Regions from separate parts of the Streptomyces sp. NPDC017225 genome, predicted to be linked through region 3. Evidence: riboswitches for the same ligand, from Rfam matches in the RefSeq annotation. Region 3 holds a riboswitch; each other region holds the start of a gene.
The links. A riboswitch is a leader RNA that binds a small molecule or an ion and turns the genes downstream of it on or off. The one in region 3 is predicted to bind cyclic di-AMP.

Region 1: it holds a riboswitch for cyclic di-AMP, as region 3 does, so the genes downstream of both, ACH4NX_RS20705 (M23 family metallopeptidase) here and ACH4NX_RS18855 (LysM peptidoglycan-binding domain-containing M23 family metallopeptidase) in region 3, are expected to answer to the same signal.
Region 2: it holds a riboswitch for cyclic di-AMP, as region 3 does, so the genes downstream of both, ACH4NX_RS14210 (transglycosylase SLT domain-containing protein) here and ACH4NX_RS18855 (LysM peptidoglycan-binding domain-containing M23 family metallopeptidase) in region 3, are expected to answer to the same signal.
Region 4: it holds a riboswitch for cyclic di-AMP, as region 3 does, so the genes downstream of both, ACH4NX_RS26135 (C40 family peptidase) here and ACH4NX_RS18855 (LysM peptidoglycan-binding domain-containing M23 family metallopeptidase) in region 3, are expected to answer to the same signal.

The regions. Positions count from the first base shown of each region.
Region 1 covers NZ_JBIRNE010000009.1:99,609-102,790, forward strand. Annotated here, with positions in the region: gene ACH4NX_RS20695 (HPr family phosphocarrier protein) at 1-91, shown strand, start outside; gene ACH4NX_RS20700 (GntR family transcriptional regulator) at 246-941, opposite strand; gene ACH4NX_RS20705 (M23 family metallopeptidase) at 1,184-1,948, opposite strand; cyclic di-AMP (ydaO/yuaA leader) riboswitch at 1,961-2,125, opposite strand; gene ACH4NX_RS20710 (M16 family metallopeptidase) at 2,316-3,182, opposite strand, start outside.
Region 2 covers NZ_JBIRNE010000005.1:170,611-173,792, forward strand. Annotated here, with positions in the region: gene ACH4NX_RS14205 (HAD family hydrolase) at 1-684, shown strand, start outside; gene ACH4NX_RS14210 (transglycosylase SLT domain-containing protein) at 774-1,286, opposite strand; cyclic di-AMP (ydaO/yuaA leader) riboswitch at 1,292-1,460, opposite strand; gene ACH4NX_RS14215 (polyprenyl synthetase family protein) at 2,330-3,182, shown strand, end outside.
Region 3 covers NZ_JBIRNE010000007.1:325,258-328,439, forward strand. Annotated here, with positions in the region: gene ACH4NX_RS18850 (tyrosine-protein phosphatase) at 1-706, opposite strand, end outside; cyclic di-AMP (ydaO/yuaA leader) riboswitch at 1,130-1,287, shown strand; gene ACH4NX_RS18855 (LysM peptidoglycan-binding domain-containing M23 family metallopeptidase) at 1,292-2,254, shown strand; gene ACH4NX_RS18860 (SGNH/GDSL hydrolase family protein) at 2,476-3,182, shown strand, end outside.
Region 4 covers NZ_JBIRNE010000013.1:70,303-73,484, forward strand. Annotated here, with positions in the region: gene ACH4NX_RS26120 (urease subunit gamma) at 1-254, opposite strand, end outside; gene ACH4NX_RS26125 (hypothetical protein) at 420-554, opposite strand; gene ACH4NX_RS26130 (VOC family protein) at 819-1,187, shown strand; cyclic di-AMP (ydaO/yuaA leader) riboswitch at 1,683-1,827, shown strand; gene ACH4NX_RS26135 (C40 family peptidase) at 1,831-2,304, shown strand; gene ACH4NX_RS26140 (ATP-binding protein) at 2,392-2,883, opposite strand; gene ACH4NX_RS26145 (helix-turn-helix transcriptional regulator) at 3,097-3,182, shown strand, end outside.

The sequences.
Region 1 (3,182 bases), on a different contig from region 3:
CGCCTCCGACGCCGAGGGCGCGGACGCCGCCCTGGAGCGGCTGGCGAAGCTGGTCTCCGAGGGGCTCGAGGAGCTTCCCGAGACCGTCTGACGGACAGCAGCACCGAAAGGCCCGCCCGGGACCGCCGGGCGGGCTTTTTGTTTCCCCATTTCCACCTCCCCCCCTTTACGCTTTTCGCTTCCGTCTTTTCGGGCAGCAGAGAACAGCCCCCCGAATCGCCTTCTCTTTATATACGGCGCCCGTGTTAATGCCGCAGGCTCGGCATGTTTACGGGACGTTGCGAATTCCTCACACGCGCCGTCCGTTCGCCGCCGGAGGCGAAACGCAGCCGGTGCCCCGGCACCGACCGCTCCGTGTGCAGCGCCATGAGCGCCCGCGCGCGCTCGCCGTCGCCCCGGGCCACCGCGTCGACGACCGCGCCGTGCTCCGCCCAGTACTCCACCGGCCCGGCCGGCGCGTCCACGACGTACATCCAGGCGATCTTGTGGCGCAACTGGGTCAGGAGCGCCGTCAGTGAGGGGCTGCCGGCGGCCTGGGCGAGGGTGTCGTGGAACCAGCCGCCCAGGGAGCGCAGGTCCTCGCTGTTGCCGTGCCTGGCGCGCTCCTGCCCGAGCCTGACCAGCCCGCGCAGCACTTTGAGGTGTGCGTCGGTGCGGCGCCGGGCCGCCCGGGAGGCGCCGAGGGGTTCGAGGAGCGTGCGGGTCTCCAGCAGGTCGGCGGCCTCCTGCTCGGTGGGTTCCGCGACGCACGCGCCCGCGTGCCGCCGGGTCACCACGAAACCCTCGGCCTCCAGCGTGCGCAGGGCCTCGCGGACCGGGACGCGGGAGACTCCGTGGCGTCGGGCGAGGAGTTCCTCGGTGAGCCGGCTGCCGCGTCCGTGGACGCCGGCGACGATGTCGTCCCGGATCGCCGTGCACACCGAGTGCGCCGGAATTCGCATACCCGACCTCCGCCTTAATCCCCGTGAAACGTCGACGATTGACGCGTTTTCAGTGACTCTAGGCCAGTCGAGCGGGTATTCCGACGGCGGGGCGGATTCCATGGGTAATTTTTGGACAGCGACGCGGCCGCCGGCAAAGGGAAACGCGAAAGCCCCGGCTCGGGGAGCCGGGGCTTTCGGATGTCGTGCCGTCCGTCGTCAGAGACGCGTCACAGGTCCGTCGGAGACCCGCCGGAGGCCCGTCAGAGGTTCACGCCGTGCGAGCGGAGATAGGCGACGGGGTCCAGGTCCGAGCCGTACTCGGGGCTCGTGCGGGCCTCGAAGTGCAGGTGCGCCCCGGTGACGTTGCCGGTGGCGCCGGAGAGGCCGATCTGCTGGCCGGGGTCGACCGACTGGCCCACCGAGACGCCGATGGACGACAGGTGGCCGTACTGCGTGTACGTGCCGTCGTGCATCTTGATGACGACCTGGTTGCCGTACGCGCCGCCCCAGCCGGCCTCCACGACGGTGCCGACGCCGACCGCGTGCACGGACGTGCCGCCGGCGGCGTGGAAGTCGATGCCGGTGTGGCTGCCGGAGGACCACAGGGAGCTGCCGGCCTGGTAGGCGGTGGAGACGTAGGAGGCGGTGATCGGCGACACGAAGGTGTTGAGCCGCTCGCGCTCCGCCTGGCGCGCGGCGCGCTCCTTGGCCTCGCGCGCCTCCTCGGCCGCCTCGGCGGCCCGCTCGCGCGCGGCCTCCTGGGCCGCCTCACGGGCGGCCGCGTGCAGGGCGGCCTGCTTCTGCGCGGTGGCCTGGGCGTCGATCTCGTCGGCTATGGAGTCGCCGATGGTGATGACCGGGGTGAGTCCGCTCTGCTCCGCCTCGGACTCGGCGGCGAGCGCCGGAGCCGCGAGGGTGCCGACGACGCCGGTGGTGGCGAGGGCCGCGACCCCCGCCGCGCGGGCGGTGGTGCGGTGCACCCGGCTGGGACGCCGGTGCTTCCCGGTGGCGCGCGTGAACGCCATGTGGAGGCTGGTCCTTTCCTTCCCTCTCGCCTACCGGGTTAGCTGACGGGTTCGGAGGTGGAAGGTCTCCTACGGGCCCCCTCGCTGCGCGCGCGGGCGTCCGATTCACCCCAGGGACTGCGATGGGTCCCCGGCTCCCCTGGCTCGCGCCGTAGGGGGACTCGGCGATGACTGTCCGGTGCCGCGGGTGCGGCGCACTGCCTGACGAACAGCCCGGACGACGCTAAACGCGGCTGTCTTCAATCCTCAAACGCAACCGGCTTTTTGTAGCGCACGCCACAGGGCAGACGGGCAGTCAGTCCCTCAATTCGGACAAACTTCGGCCCTGGTGACACTCCGGTCACCAGGGCCGCCGCGCGCGGTGCCGCTACTCGGCCGACACGACGGTGACTTCACCGATGCCGAGGGCCTCGACGGACTCCTTGATCTGCGCCGCGTCGCCGACGAGGACCGTCACCAGGCGGTCCACCGGGAAGGCGTTCACGACCGCCGCCGTGGCCTCCACGGTGCCCGTGGCGGCGAGTTGGCGGTAGAGCGTGGCCTGGTAGTCGTCGGGCAGGTGCTGCTCGACCTGGTCGGCCAGCGTGCTCGCCACGGCCGCCGCCGTCTCGTACTTCAGCGGCGCCACACCCACCAGGTTCTGCACGGCCACGTCGCGTTCGGCGTCGGTGAGTCCCTCCGCGGCGAGCTTGCGCAGCACCGTCCACAGGTCGTCCAGGGCGGGACCGGTGTTGGAGGTGTCCACCGAGCCGCTGATGGCGAGCATGGCGGCGCCCGTGCCGTCGGGCGCGGAACGCAGGACCTGCCCGAACGCCCGTACGCCGTAGGTGTAGCCCTTCTCCTCGCGCAGGACGCGGTCCAGACGCGAGGTGAGGGTGCCGCCGAGGCAGTAGGTGCCGAGCACCTGCGCGGCCCACACGCGGTCGTGCCGGTCGGAGCCGGTACGGCCGATCAGCAGCTGCGTCTGGACGGCGCCGGGACGGTCCACGATGACGACCCGTCCGCTGTCGTCGGCGGTCACCGGGGGCACGGGACGCGGCTCGGCGGCGGAACCGGTCCACGCGCCCAGCGTGTCGCCGAGCAGCGCGTCGAGGTCGACGCCGGTGAGGTCGCCGACGACCACGGCGGTGGCCGTCGCGGGCCGGACGTGCTTCTCGTAGAAGGCGCGTACGGCCGCGGAGTCGATGTTCGCGACCGTCTCCTCGGTGCCCTGGCGCGGGCGCGACATGCGCGT
Region 2 (3,182 bases), on a different contig from region 3:
CTCGTGGTGACGGGGCGGCCGGCGCCCCGGGTACGGCCCCTGCTCGACCGCCTGGGCTGCACGGGACTCGCGGTGTGCGGCCAGGGAGCGCAGGTCTACGACGCCGGTACGCACCGGATGCTGTGGTCGGTCACCCTGGACCGGGAACTGGCCGAGACCGCGCTCGGCAAGATCGAGGCCGAGGTGGGGCAGGTGTACGCCGCGGTCGACCAGGACGGTGTCGACGGCCTCACGCTCATCGAGCCGGGGTACCTGATGCCCCACCCGACGCTGCCCGCGGTACGGGTCGAGCGGCGTGACGAGCTGTGGAGCACACCGATCAGCAAGGTGCTGCTGCGCCACCCCGAACTGTCCGACGACGAGTTGGCGTCGACGGCGCGCGCGGTGGTCGGTTCCCTCGCGACGGTCACGATGTCCGGGCCGGGGACGGTGGAGCTCCAGCCGTGCGGCATCACCAAGGCGACCGGACTGGCGCTGGCCGCCGAGCGCCTGGGACTGAGCCGACGGCGGACGATCGCCTTCGGGGACATGCCCAACGACATTCCCATGTTCGACTGGGCGGCGCACGGCGTCGCCATGGCCGGCGCCCATCCCGAACTCAAGGCGGTGGCCGACGAGGTCACCACGACGAACGAGGACGACGGCGTGGCCGTCGTCCTCGAGCGGATCTTCGGAACCTCTTAGTACGGCTCAGCCGGCCCGGGCCGGCCGGTGAGGCTCATCCGGCACGGACCAGTCGGTGCGTACGAGCCGGTGCCTGCCGGCCGTGCAGCTCAGTACGCGCTGAAGACGTTGTCCATCGAGCCGTACCGGTCGGCCGCGTAGTTGCAGGCGGCGGTGATGTTGGCGACCGGGTCGTACGGGTCCCAGGAGGTGCCGGGCACGTGGTACGCCTGGAAGGTCGGGGCGATCACCTGGAGCAGACCCTTGGACGGGGTGCCGTTGATGGCGTTGATGTCCCAGTTGTTGATGGCGAGCGGGTTGCCGGACGACTCCCGCATGATGTTGCGGTGGATGCCCTCGTACGTCCCGGGGATGCCGTGCTGCGCCATGATGTCGAGCGACTCACGGATCCAGCCGTCGAGGTTGTCCGGGTACGTCGTCGCCGCGGGGGCGGCGGTCGCGGCGGCCGGAGCGGTGGCCGGGGCGGCGGCCGGGGCGGCGGCGGAGGCGCTGGTCGCGCCGATGAGCGGCAGGGCGAGCACGGCGGCGCCGGTGCCGGCGACGGCGAGCTTGCGGGCGAGGCGGGTGGTGCGGGCGTGACGGTTCTGACCGTTGGCAGACATGCTTGAGTCCCTCTCCTTACGCCTGCGAGGTGAGCTGTCGGGTTCGGGCGGGGAGGTGCCCGGCCGGGCCCTGACGGGCACGGCTTCACCCCGAGCCGCTCCGGTGGTGACCGGGTGCGGCGACTTACCTGGGTCCCCCGCTCCTGCCTGCGAGTTTGTTGGCGGATGACTGTGTGTCCGGGCGGTGGCAGGATTCGGCGTCCGCCCGACAGGCCGGGAACGTATGCGAGAGCACATGTCCGAAACAAGTGCAGGAATCACCCAACGCGCCTGTTGACCTTGGTCTGGGGTGTTTGTGACGCTTGATCCTTTGCGGTCGCCAAGCCTCAACTGGCTTGCGGCGCAAAGGGAGGGCGCGGTCGGCGGCGGGGTTGCCTGCGGGCGGGATGGAGTGAGCCAACTCACGGGCTTCGGCAAGAGCGGCAAATCGGGCATTGGGGCCAACTGGGAGTCAATCGACCGTGGGTGGGGATGGCGTCGGGTGTCGGCCGATGGTCGGGCGGGCTGCCGGTGTGCGTGGCCCGTGTCCGGGCCGCGTCCGGGGCTGGGGGACCATGCCCGCGTCCGGGGCCGTGCCCGCGTCCGGGCCGTGTTCCGGCCTGCGTCCGTCCCGGTTTTCGGTGTCGCGCCCCTCCCGCACCCTGCCCTGTGTCCGTCCCGCGCCCGTCCCGCCTCCGGCCCCGCGTCCGGCTCTGCGGCCCACCTGGCGTCCGCCCCCCCCGGCCGGTGTTTCCGCGCGCTGTGCGGGCATCTGTTCGGGGTGGGGGTGGAGTGGGGCGAGTGGGTGACGTATTCGGAGTGCGGCCCGTTGGGAGGGATGGTGTGATCTTCGGTGGCGGGTTCTGGCTCTGGCGATGTCGATCAAAATCTGCTCATATCACCTGATCAAAAACATACCGTGCATGATCCGATACAGACCGGCCTGTAGCGGTGGGCGCTAACGGTGATCGAAAGGTGACCGGATACGCTGACTTGAGTGGTGGCAGCGACCTATCGACAAACCAGGTAATCGCCAGTAGACACCAGCAGACAGGAGACCCCTCGTGACCGTCGTCGGGCCGTTCGGGCTGAGCGTGCGGGACCAGGCTCTGGAAGCCGATGTCCAGACCGGATTGGTCGCTGTCGAGGAAGGGTTGCTTGAGGCAACCAAAAGCGAGGTCCCGTTCATCACGGAGGCCGCCCAGCATCTGGTGCGGGCCGGTGGCAAACGGTTCCGGCCACTCCTGGTGATGCTCTCGGCCCAGTTCGGCGACCCCTACGCCCCCGGGATCGTGCCCTCGGCCGTAGTCGTGGAGCTGACCCACCTCGCCACCCTCTACCACGACGACGTGATGGACGAGGCCGCCGTGCGGCGTGGCGTGGCCAGCGCCAACACCCGCTGGGGCAACTCGGTCGCGGTCCTCACCGGCGACTTCCTGTTCGCCCGCGCCTCCCAGATCCTCGCCGACCTCGGGCCCGAGGCGGTCCGCGTGCAGGCCCTGGCGTTCGAGCGGCTGGTCACCGGTCAGATCCTGGAGACGGCGGGACCGCAGGACGGGCGGGACCCGGTCGACCACTACCTGGACGTGCTGGGCGGCAAGACGGGATCGCTGGTGGCGGTCGCCTGCCGGTTCGGCGCGATGATGTCCGGCGCCGACGAGACGGTCGTGGACGTGCTGACCCAGTACGGCGAGCGGCTCGGCGTCGCCTTCCAGCTCGCGGACGACGTCCTGGACATCGCCTCCGACTCCCACGAGTCGGGGAAGACCCCCGGGACCGACCTGCGCGAGGGCATCCCGACCCTCCCGGTGCTGCGGCTGCGCGAGCGGGCGGCCCGGCTCGGACTCGCCGAGGACATCGCCCTGTGCGAGCTGCTGGACACCGACCTGAGCGACGACGCGCGGCACGCGGAGGCGC
Region 3 (3,182 bases):
CCTCGACGGTCTCGAAGGCCGCCGCCAGATACTCGGCGCGCGCGTCGAAGAGGGGGCTGAGCAGCTCCATGACCTCGGGGGAGTAGGCCGAGGCGGCGGTGCTGCTGCGGCGCACCTTGTACCGGCGGTGCGTGGCGTTGGACTTCAGGTAGTCCTCGACGACGGCCTCACGCTCGACGCCCAGGGCGAGCAGGGTGATCGCGATCGACAGGCCCGCGCGGTCCTTGCCGGCGGCGCAGTGCATCAGGGCGGGGACGCTGTCCTGGGCGAGCGCGTGCAGCACCCGGGAGTGCTCGGCCGTGCGGTCCTTGATGATCGCGCGGTAGGAGTCGATCATCCGGTTCGCACCCCTGCCGTCCGCCAGGATCTCGCGGAGCTGGTCGAGGTCGCCGTCGCGGACCATCTTCCAGAACTCGGCACCGTCGGCAGGATCGCTCAGCGGCAGGTTCACGTTCCGCACGCCGGGAAGCTCGACGTCCGGGCCGTCGAGCTTCTGGTCGGCCGCGTTGCGGAAGTCGAAGATCGTGTGCAGGCCCAGCGAGGCCAGCAGCGCGGCGTCCTCTCCGGTGGCGTGCGCGAGGTGGCCGCTGCGGAACAGCACCCCCTGCCGCACCCGCCGCCCGTCCACGGTCGGCAGTCCGCCCACGTCCCGGAAGTTGCGCACACCGGTCAGCTCGGGTTCGGTCGACGGGACCTGCTGCGTCACGGGGGCTCCTCCCACCAAGCCCCGCCGACGCTGCTCGCCGACGGGCACCACTCGACGATACGGCACCGCCCCGGGATGCCGGAGTCCCGGTCGTCCGACTACGCCACATCTGGGCGTTCCGTACGAATTGGTCCCTTAGTCCCAACTGGCGCTGGAATGGAAGAGGATGAAGGGGTGGCGGGTGAGCAGCGTCATATCCGTGACGGTGCGTTGCCCGTCATGTGCATGCAATTCAGCCGGTTTTCAAGGCTCTTTACGCGAAAGGGCACTCCGGTAATCGACGGAGGGTGACCGGTAATTCCCGTAAAGGATCAATCGGAACACCTGGCGATGGAACCCCTCGCTTGTCCCCGCGCGTCCTGGTCCCTTACGTTCACCACCGATCCGGACGGACGCCTAATCCTGCCGCCGCCCGGAGCCCGCACTCATCCACCACCCGTACACGGCAGGAGCGGGGGACCCACAGGTACAACTGCCTGTTCCGGTTCCCGGAACGGCTTGGGGTTAAGCCGCGCCTCGGCGCGGCCGGGCATCTCCAGCTCGCACCCGACAGCTCACCTCGCAGGCGCCGGAGAGGAAAACGACATGCCCGCGAAGGGTAAGCACCGCCGTACCAGGGCCATGCGCCTGACCCGCACCATCGCCGTCGCCGGAACCGGTGGCGCGGCGCTCGCGCTCCCGCTGATGGGCGCCGCCACCGCCCAGGCCGCTCCCGCGCAGTCCGTTTCCGAGCAGGCCGTGCGGTCCATACCGACGGCCGCGAAGCAGGCCGCCGGCAGCGGCGCCGAGAAGAACTCGGACTCGCGGACGTACACCGTGAAGAGCGGTGACTACCTCTCGAAGATCGCCGACGAGCAGGACGTCGACGGTGGCTGGAAGAAGCTGTACTCGGACAACCGCGAGGCCGTCGGCGCGGACCCGTCGATGATCCACCCCGGCCTGAAGCTCTCGGTCGGCGAGCGGGCCGCCAAGTCGTCCGCCCCGTCCTCCTCCACCGGGTCCGAGAAGCCGGCGGCCGAGAAGCCCGCCGCGCCGCAGAAGCCGTCCTCCGAGAAGTCCGAGTCGGCCGAGAAGTCGTCGGACGCCGCGAAGACCTCCTCGGACTCCTCCGACACCAGCGCCCAGTCCGCCGGGACCACCAGCGGCTTCACCTCGCCCGTGCCCGGCGGCAGCGTCGGCACCCCGTACCACCAGACCGGCAGCATGTGGTCCAGCGGCTACCACACCGGCACCGACTTCGTCGTCCCGACCGGCACCTCGCTCAAGGCCGTCGGCGCGGGCACGGTCGTCTCCGCCGGCTGGGGCGGTGCCTACGGCAACCAGGTCGTCATCCAGCTCGCCGACGGCCACTACGCCCAGTACGCCCACCTGTCCTCGCTCTCCGTCTCCGCCGGCCAGTCGGTGACGGCGGGTCAGCAGGTCGGTCTCTCGGGTGCGACCGGCAACGTGACCGGTCCGCACCTGCACTTCGAGATCCGCACCACGCCGGACTACGGTTCGGACGTCGACCCGATCTCGTACCTGCGCTCGCACGGCGTCTCTCTCTGATCCCTCCGATCTCTCCGACGGCGCTTTAGGCGCAGCCTCCGCGCCTCCGAAGGCCGGACCCCGATCCCCGGGTCCGGCCTTCGGTGTATTCCTGAATTGGTGAACACTTTAGGCGTGGTCTTTCTCACCGCCCGTCAACCCTTTCTACGGTCGCGTAGGTCACAATCCAAGGTGAATCATGGGCCGACGTGGCAGACGATTCGAAGAGTGACAGCAGAGAAGTGATCGGGTCGTACGTGGCTGTGGGGGACAGCTTCACCGAGGGCGTCGGCGACCCCGGCCCCGACGGGGCGTTCGTCGGCTGGGCGGACCGGTTCGCCGTCCTGCTCGCGGACCGGCGCCCCGAGGGCGACTTCGCGTACACGAACCTCGCCGTGCGCGGCAGGCTGCTCGACCAGATCGTGGCGGAGCAGATCCCGCGAGTCGCCGGACTCGCGCCGGACCTGGTCTCCTTCGCGGCGGGCGGCAACGACATCATCCGGCCCGGCACCGATCCCGACGAGGTGGCGGAGCGGTTCGAGCGAGCGGTGGCGGCGCTGAGCGCGGCGGCCGGCACCGTCCTGGTGACGACCGGCTTCGACACCCGCGGGGTGCCTGTCCTCAAGCATCTGCGCGGCAAGATCGCCACGTACAACGGGCACGTCCGTGCCATCGCCGACCGCTACGGCTGCCCCGTGCTCGACCTGTGGTCGCTCCGGAGCGTCCAGGACCGCAGGGCGTGGGACGCCGACCGGCTGCACCTGTCGCCCGAGGGGCACACGCGGGTGGCGCTGCGCGCGGGCCAGGTACTCGGCCTGCGGGTCCCGGCCGACCCGGACCAGCCCTGGCCGCTGCTGCCGCCCCGCGGCACCCTGGACGTCCGGCGGGACGACGTGCACTGGGCACGCGAGTACCTGGTGCCGTGGATCGGACGCCGGCTGCGCGGTCA
Region 4 (3,182 bases), on a different contig from region 3:
GTTGCCTCGACCTGCACGTCGTGGATCATCTCGGGTATGCCCTCCATGACCTCGTCGCGCTGGATCAGCTTGCGGCCGGAGGCCATGAGTTCACCGACCGTGCGACCGTCGCGGGCACCTTCGAGGATGTGCGAGGTGATCAGTGCGACGACCTCGGGATGGTTGAGCTTCACGCCTCGTGCGCGGCGCTTCTCCGCCACGTCCGCGGCCACATGAATGAGCAGTCTCTCCTGCTCGTGCGGGGTCAGTTGCACTTACCACCTCACAGGACATCACGCCAGGACCGGGCGGTCCGGCTGCCGCGGCCACCGCGACGGCTATAGATGTAACACACATGAATGCGCTGGAATGCACTCGCGTGTGCCCAAAAACCGCAGGTGGATCGGGGTGGAGAGTAGGGCTACAGTGTTTCGGGCACGTCACCCGGATTTGACCGGCTCATTACCGGTGCCGTCACCGGTCTCCCGCATGCTCAACAACCCCCGCATGCCTTCCTGGAGCACCTCCGGGGGAAAGCCGCCGAACAGCGCGTACTGGGCCCAGTCCTGGACCATGAGCCGCGGGAACAGCCGCTGACCGCTTTCGTCACCGCCGACCGCTCCCGCGCCAGGGTGCGGGCGATGAGCTCACCGGGGACGGGCGGCGCGGCGGACTCTCCAGCGCGGCGCGCTCGTACACGCCGCGGAGGGCACCGGGCACGTCGGTGATGACGGCCGCCTACCGTTCGCCTCGCGACGACGGGCTGCGCCGCCGCCGGGCGGGGAGGACGATCGGGTCGGGGGGGCGAGCACAGTCCACCGACCCGCAGGAGGTGCCCCATGACGGGCGAACCGTCGTTCTTCGAGCTCGGTGTGGCCGATCCCGAGCGCGGGCGGGTCTTCTACGGCTCCCTGTTCGGCTGGCACCTCGAACCCGGCCCCACGGGGCGCGGGTTCTCCATCGGCACCGCGGGAGTGCCGGGCGGCCTGCACGGGGGCGACGCGGGAGCCTCTCCGTACCTCTTCTTCCGGGTCGACGACCTGGACGCGGCGGTGGCCCGGGTCCGGGAGCTGGGCGGCGCGGTCGAGGACCTCGGCGAGGAGGGCGAGGAGGACGCGGAGTCGGCGGCCCGGTTCGGCCGGTTCGTGCTGTGCCGGGACGACCAGGGCTCCTCCTTCGGCCTGCACGAGCCACCGAACGGAGGATGACCGCGGCCACGGCCCCACCGATCCGGGGCGAGACGGATCCGCGCTCCGCCACCCCGGCCCGGGCGCCGCGCGTGCTGGACGGCGGACTGCGCGTGTCGACCTTCCGCCCCGGTCCGGCAGTTGACACACCAGGGGGTGAAACGGACCAAACGGCGTACCCCCTTTCGGCGTAGGAACACCATCGATTTCCGACCGGCCGAGGTTGCGCGACCCGCGTGCCCGGACAGCGCAATGGGGGGCTCCGCCGCTGGTCCCGGGGGTCGGCACCACGCCGGGAGGTGACTCGAACAGGGAGGCGTCCACCCGAACGGGTGAGTGGCGGGTAACAACACAAAGGGCACGTTCCGTTGGGATTCTCCCTCTGGAGGAGACAAGATCCGTGACTGACGACAAGCCCCCGCCGCAGCGGCGGGGCGGTCCGGGCGGACGCCGAGTCCTGCCGCCGCCCGGACGACCGGTCGACAGGAGTGGATCGGCAGGAGTGGAGGACCCGAGCACGACGGGTCGCCGGAACGGTCATCTCCGCGGGAGAGGCACCGGGCCGGGCAGCCCTTGGGGTGAAGCCGCACTCGTGCGGCCGGGCAACTTCGCCAGCCCGAATCCGACAGGTCACCCTTCACAGGCGGCTGACGAAGGGTTGCGCATGTCCGCGCTCAATCGTGTCCCGTCGCTGATGGCCCGTGCCGGTACGGCCTCGGCCCTCACCCTCGCCGCCATCGGCGGATCCGTCGTGGTCCCCGGTGCCGCCTCCGAGGCGGCCGCGGCCACCTACGCGACGAAGGCCCTCAAGATCGCGGCCTCCAAGAAGGGCTCACCGTACGCATGGGGCGCCGTCGGACCACGCAGGTTCGACTGCTCCGGGCTGACCCTGTACTCGTTCAAGAAGGCCGGCAAGAAGCTGCCGCGCACCGCGGCTCAGCAGTACAACAAGACACGTCGTATTTCCGCCAACAGCCGCAAGGCCGGGGACCTGGTCTTCTTCCACTCGGGCCGCAGCGTCTACCACGTCGGCATCTACGCCGGGAAGGGCAAGATCTGGCACGCCCCGAAGACCGGGGACGTGGTGCGTCTGCAGAAGATCTGGACCGGCAGCGTCTGGTACGGCCGGGTCAAGTAGCGCACCCGAGGGGGAGTCGGCGGGCCACGCCGCCGACTCCCCCTCGGGTGCGTGGTATGCGGCGGCGCTCCGGAGGCTGTCGGCGCCTCACCGCTGAGTCTCCCGCCGGTCGGCGGCCTGCCCCACGGCCGCGGCGGGCTCGGGAGCCACCGGACTGCCCGGCGGTGTCCAGGGCAGTTCGACGGAGATGGTCTTGCCGCCCTCCCGCGTGGGCCGCACTCTCAGCCTGCCGCCGCACTCCGCCGTCAGCCAGCGGATGATCACCATGCCGCGGCCGTTGTCCTGCTGGACGGCTGCGGGCAGGCGCTTGGGGAACCGCGGATGGCTGTCGGTGACGCCGATGCGCAGCCGCTCGTCACGGTCGAGTGCGAGGTCCACCGTGAAGGTGGGCGACTGGCCGAGGGTGTGCTGGACCGCGTTGGTCGTCAGCTCGGAGACGATGAGCCGGACGGTCTCGGACACCTCGGTGTCCGCCGGCAGGCCCCACTCCGCCAGCGTGCCGACCACATACGTGCGCGCGGCGGCCACCGAGGCGGGATCGCTCGGCAGAGTGACGGATGCTTCCAGATGGTCTGCCATGGCGAGCTCGTCCCTTTCCCGCGGGACCGCGACCCGACATGGAGCGGACGGTTCGAGTACGGTCCCGGACTGGTGCTTCGCCGTCAGACTGCCACCCTCAGGCCGTGAAGGGCGGCGATCCACCAAGATGTGCATATATCTGTCGCTCGATGCGGTGAACTCTGCGACGGCAGAGCGTATGTGGGCGGCCCACAGGGAGTAGAGGAGTGGCCCATGCAACATGGTCCCGTGGTGCGCCGCCGGAAGCTGGGCGCGGAACTGCGCGCCCTGCGCACGTCGGCGGGGATCACCAGCGGCGA